Linked DNA regions of Stratiformator vulcanicus. The protein of the gene in region 2 interacts with the protein of the main gene of each other region in a pairwise test. Links are inferred from orthologs where the notes say so. Each region holds a gene or a part of one and is shown on either strand. Other genes may lie near its edges.

Region 1 (2,785 bases), 2.0 Mb from region 2 along the record:
GACCCGGGGGAAATTGCTGACCCGGAGCAAACTGCTGACCCGGAGCGAACTGCGGACCTGTCGCCGGATAGCCGCCGACGCCGCCAGGGAAGGTCATTGGAGCCGGATAACCACCGGGAATTCCGACCGGCGAACCGAAGGGATCGCCGCCAAATCCGCCGCACGGATCGCATGGCGACGGATAGATCGGGTGGCCCGGCTCACAACCGCAGCCGTGCCCGCCGCAGCCCAGGCAACCGCCCAGACATCCGCCGAACAGGAACCGGCACAGCCCGCCATTGAACAGGCAACAGTCCTCTAGCAGGCAGTACTGCTGCCCGCCGCAGGGACCGTAGTGTGCACCATACGGCTCGCAGCCGCAGGTGTTGCTGATCGGCTGATAGGCACCGATCAGCGGTCGTGAAATCGGCCCGCAGGGGTCGCACGGTGGCGGACAAACGGGACCGCAAGGCTGCGGGCAAACCGGACCACACGCCGGTCCGTACCCGACAGATCCGTAATGCCCACCCATCCCGCAGGGATCGAGGCAACAACAGGCGATACTGCTTAACGGAAGCAGCGCGGAGAGCAGCCAAAAGAAGGCACGGCTCGACATCGGAGGACATCCTTTCCGTCCCGACGTGAAGAACGGTGCCTGCCCACCGGTGCCACACGAGGCACGCCGGGAATGCGCACATTCAACCGCCGGGTCAGACCCGATCGGAGAGAAACGAATTGTGTTGTGGAGTACTAAGAGAGGTGTTCGATCACTGGTCGCCTTGCGGTGGAGAGGCCGCGTGGACGGAGACCGTTGTGCGATCGGGTAGCGTTTTAGTTCGCGCGCCGAGCAGTTGCAAGTCGGCCTTCGCCAATTTGGCGGGCAGAAATGCAAAAGAGAAAAAGTTACACTCCGATCACAAATTCGATTTCAGTCCAGTCCGGGACACTTTCTCGCGACGACTCCTCTGGCGGATAGCACATGGCGGAAGAACTCTTTGATGTCGTCGATGAACATGATCACGTCCAAGCGCAATTGCCGCGGAGCGAGGTTCATCGTCGAAACCTGTTGCACCGCGCCGTCAGTATTTTCGTATTCAACACGCGGGGCGAGCTGCTCCTGCAGATGCGATCGGCGAGCAAGGATCAATTTCCCAATTGCTGGACATCGTCGGCGTCCGGCCATGTCACTGCCGGGGATGACTACGATGAAACGGCCCATCGAGAGTTGGAAGAAGAACTCGGCCTGACCTGCGACATCACACGGGTTGCGAAGTTCGATGCCTCGCCCGATTCCGCCTACGAATTCACGGTGCTTTATAAAGCGGTGACCGATGACGCACCGGTGCCTGATCCCGAAGAGATCTCCGACGTTAAGTTCGCATCGCTCGACGACTGGAAAGAACAAGCGGCGGCGCAGCCGGAACTCTTTACGCCGCCTTTTCGATTACTGCTCGATTGGTACATGGAACGCGGGACCAATCAATAGCGAAGTTTAGAAACGATCGGCCGGGACGATCACCTCCGGGAGAATGGGCTCGGACGTTTTGGACTCGTCTACGATTTCGGCCACCTGAGCACCGGGGCGAAACACGAGCACTGCGACCAGCCCGACCATGACCGCTCCGATCGCCATCCGTCCGAGCGTGCCGAGGATCTTACCGACGAAGGCCCCCGTCCCGACGTCGATCCGTCCTTTCACATCGCGACCCTTCCACTGCTCGCCGAGATAAGCTCCGGCAAATGCGCCGAAGGCTCCGCCGAGCAGGGCGGCGATCAATGGGCCGATCACCGGAATCGGAACGCCGAAGATCGCGCCGACGATGCTGCCGATTCCTGCCCCGACCAACGAGAGTGCGGCGGCGCGTTTGCTCGACCCCGCCTTGCGGGCGCCTGCGGCGCCGGCCGCCGCCTCGACCACTTCGCCGACGACCGCCAGCCCGACGAGCACGCCCACCGCCCACCAACCGAAGCCGCGACCGTAGGTCTCAACGGGCATGCCCCACACCCACAGCCCGGATAGCCCCGCCACCATCCAGTTCCCCGGGAGCATGAATACATTGAGCACCCAGCAGACGCACGAGGCGACGATGAGTAGTAAGGCGAGCAGCAGGTAAGTCGCATCGAAATCCATAACGGCAATCATAACGTCGGAGGGCACCGCCCGGTTCACCGCGAACTCGCGACATTCCCATTTGGGGAAGTCACTGACTCCCGCTCCCTCTGATTGAGCACGGCGATCCGCAGGTATCCGACCGGCAACGAGCCGATCACGCCGACAAGAGCGATCGCACCGTAGATGATTCCGATCATCAATTCTTCCATAATATAAAGACTCAGGTAGAGGGCGAGCACGAAAGCCGTCGAAACGTAGGCCGCGGCCAAAGCGCCAGCAATAATAAAGAAGAGCATCGCCACCCCCCACTGTCGCAGATGAGGCCGGTACTCGTCCCCCACCCGATAATCGGCGACTGCAAGCAGTGTCAGGAAGCCGTGGCAGAATCCGACCACGGCACCGCATAACATTACGGCGACAGTTCCTCCGACTGTTCCGATTTCGTCGAAGTAGTCGCTCCAATCTTTGACGAACTCGTACCATACGGCCCCGACAGGTAGGGCAAGCAAGGTCGCGACCAGCAGCCGGCTAATGCAAACGCCGTCTCGACGAAGGAACGGCAGGCCCGATCCGAACACGGCAGCGCCAGCAAATACGGCGAAAACGCAGTGCCAATTGAATTCACTCTCGAATGCCCTCTCGACGGTGAGCGAAATCGCGACCCACACCAACCCCACGGCAAAGCCAATGGCA
Region 2 (2,994 bases):
ATCGCGGCCGATTGCCGCACGACGTTTGTGTAAATTATTCAATCAGGTCCGACGCCAAGTCGGGCCGCATGACGGACCGGAGCCGACCCATGCCGATATACGGACCGCTCAAGTTCTTCTCTCAGTTTGTGATCGCCTCATCGTTGCGACGGGTCACGTTGACCATTGCGGTTGCCGCGATTTCGACGGTGGGCGGCAGCGCTGCGTTTGCACAGGAGGCCGATGGCGAATCAAAGGAACATCCGCTCAAGCCGGCGATGGCATGGGCGCAGCGGAGCCTCAAAGCCGTGCAGGAAGCGGGAGACTATTCCGCCGTGTTTTCGAAGCGGGAAATCATCAATCGTGAGATGAAGTCGCTGCAGACTCAGATCAAGTTCCGCCGCGAACCCTTCAGCGTCTACATGCGGTTTATCAATAAAGATAACGCGGGACGTGAAGTGCTGTATGTCAAAGGCCGGAACAACGGCAACCTGCTGGCCCACGAAGCGACCGGCCTGGCGTCATGGGCGGGCACGTTGGAACTTGATCCCCAAGGCAACATGGCGATGGCGGAGTCGCGGCATCCGATCACGCGGATGGGGATGGAGAATCTCGTTTCGGCAATCATCAGGCAATACGAAACGGAGATGAAATACGGTGAGACCGAAGTGAAATATTACCCGGATGCGAAGCTCGACGAGCGACCGGTCCTTGTGATCGAAAGCCGACATCCGGTGCCGCGACGCGTCTTCAAGTGGCATGTCACACGGCTTTGGATCGACAAAGAAACGTACCTTCCGGTCCGTGTGCAGCAGTACGGGTTCCCGCAGGTCCAAGGCGGCAAGCCGGTGCTCGTAGAGGACTACGCCTACACGAAGATTCGCACGGATGTCCGCCTCACCGATGCCGATTTCGACCGACGAAATCCCCAGTATCAATTTTGATTCGAGTGAATCGTGAGAGGTGAGCTGCCAAGTTTAGCCGCGACCGATAGGGAGCGTTCCGTTCTTGCCGAGCAGCGTGTGCCGTGGAGACGTTGACTTCGATTGCCGGCCTTCGAGACGCCGTCCGTGAAGCCCGTGATTCGCGGAAGTCGGTCGGTTTCGTCCCCACCATGGGGGCTTTGCATGAGGGCCATGTGAGCCTGATCCGAGCGGCCCGGCAGCGCTGTGATTTTGTGGTGGTTTCGATCTTTGTCAATCCGACGCAGTTCGGGCCGAACGAAGATTTCGATCGTTACCCGCGAACGTTTGAAGCGGACTCGGCCGCGTGTGAATCGACTGGCGCCGACCTGATTTTCGCACCGCAGCAAGAGGCGATCTATCCGGATGGCTTTGCGGCCGAGGTCCGCATTGGTGGCGTGACGGAAGTGCTGGAAGGAGAGAAGCGCCCGGGCCATTTTAACGGCGTGACGACGGTGGTGCTGAAGCTGTTTCAGATCGTGCTGCCCGATATTGCGTTCTTCGGGCAGAAGGATTTTCAGCAGCAGTTGGTCATCCGCAAAATGTGTCGCGATCTCAACGTGCCGGTCGAGATCAATACCTGCGAAACGGTTCGCGAAGCCGACGGTCTGGCGCTGAGCAGTCGGAATCGCTACCTGAGCGATGCGGACCGGCAGCGTGCGTTGGCGTTATCGAAAGCCTTATTCGCCGCCCGCGATGAGCTGCGCAGTGGGGCGACCGATCTTCACACGGCGGAATCGTCCATGCGAGAGCAAATTGGTCGCGACCCTGGTATTGAGATCGATTACTGTGTGCTCCGAAACGCGAGGACGTTGAAAGTCCCCGCATCGACGGCGGAACCGCTCGTCTTGCTCGGGGCGATCCGCATCGGGCAGGTGAGACTGATCGACAACGTGTTGGTGGATGAACTGCGCTGATAATTGGAACGAACAACAAGCCGCGCACGAAGTAAGCGGATCAAGCGTGACGATCCAATTCATCCGCTTACTTCGTGCGCGGCTTGTTCGTGGAATTTATTGATGATTGTGATTAATCGCTGATTTCTGGAAGCCGGAGGGAGTCTGCCGATGCGTCAGGTGTTGTTGCGAATCCATGCCGATTCGTTTTTCTCGTTCGAGCCGATCGATGGTGTCGCCGCAGTGGGGCTGATCGTCGTGTTGGCGGCGTGGTGCGTCTACGGGGCGTTCCTGCTTTGGCAGGTGCGTCGCGAAGCCGCTCTCAAGAATGGGACCGTCGACTGGGTTTTCCCGGCGGCGATGTGGGGCGGCATTGCGCTGGCGATCCTTGCCCTTCCAGCCGTGGTCACCTCGACGGCGATCGGCAGCAACTTGTCGGGGGGCATTCCCATCTATGGTTACGGCTTGATGGTCTTTCTCGGGTTCGTGACCGGCACCGTGCTGGCAGCCCGGCGCGCCCGATCGGTGGGTATCGATCCCGAACTGATTTGGGATTTGGTGATCGTGGTCTTTGCCGCGGGGATCGGCGGAGCTCGGCTGTTCTTTCTGATTCAATACTGGCCGACTGTGATGGCGGACAAGACCTCGATCGGCGAGATGGTGTTTGCGGCGATTAACCTTTCGGATGGCGGGCTCGTCCTTTACGGGGGCGTGCTGATGGTTTTGGTGGCCGGGACGATTTTCGCGTTCAAACGCAAGGTTGAGCCGCTGCTGCTGGCGGATATTGTGTTCCCGTCCTTTTTCATCGGGCTGGCGTTCGGGCGGATGGGGTGCCTGCTCAACGGTTGCTGCTTCGGCGATCGCTGCGAGCTGCCATGGGGAATTCAGTTCCCTGAAGGGAGCGTGCCTTACGGCATCTTGCTGATGCGCGGCTTCATCGACCCGGCGGCCGAAGCGACCTTCGCGCTGCATCCGACGCAAATCTACAGTTCACTCAACGCGGCGATTTTGGCTGCGGTCTCGATTTCGTTGTTTCGTCTGAGGCCCCCGGCCGGATCGGTTTCGGCGTTCGCTTTGATGTCGTATCCAATGACCCGTTTCCTGCTTGAACTCGTTCGGGGCGATGAGATGGGGCAGCTCGGGACCGGTTTCACGAT

Evidence for each region. The genes of interacting proteins can lie anywhere in the genome.
Region 1: the proteins of panC (region 2) and Pan189_RS05775 interact in binary tests that used the Escherichia coli proteins (3 or more experiments, as listed by UniProt). The link is inferred for Stratiformator vulcanicus from one-to-one orthologs.

The regions. Positions count from the first base shown.
Region 1 is NZ_CP036268.1:1,525,667-1,528,451, forward strand. Bases 1-2,711 are described here. They hold Pan189_RS05775 (NUDIX hydrolase), read left to right. Parts: upstream 1-958; coding sequence 959-1,465; downstream 1,466-2,711. Other genes in these bases: Pan189_RS21230 (OmpA family protein), read right to left, coding at 1-595; Pan189_RS21235 (DUF456 domain-containing protein), read right to left, coding at 1,472-2,137; Pan189_RS21240 (hypothetical protein), read right to left, coding at 2,146-2,711. In the rest of the region: more of Pan189_RS21240, read right to left, coding at 2,712-2,785.
Region 2 is NZ_CP036268.1:3,493,968-3,496,961, reverse strand. Bases 13-2,932 are described here. They hold panC (pantoate--beta-alanine ligase), read left to right. Parts: upstream 13-1,006; coding sequence 1,007-1,858; downstream 1,859-2,932. Other genes in these bases: Pan189_RS13740 (prolipoprotein diacylglyceryl transferase), read left to right, coding at 2,009-2,932; Pan189_RS13750 (DUF1571 domain-containing protein), read left to right, coding at 90-923. Outside these bases: more of Pan189_RS13740, read left to right, coding at 2,933-2,994. UniProt on the Escherichia coli protein: Catalyzes the condensation of pantoate with beta-alanine in an ATP-dependent reaction via a pantoyl-adenylate intermediate.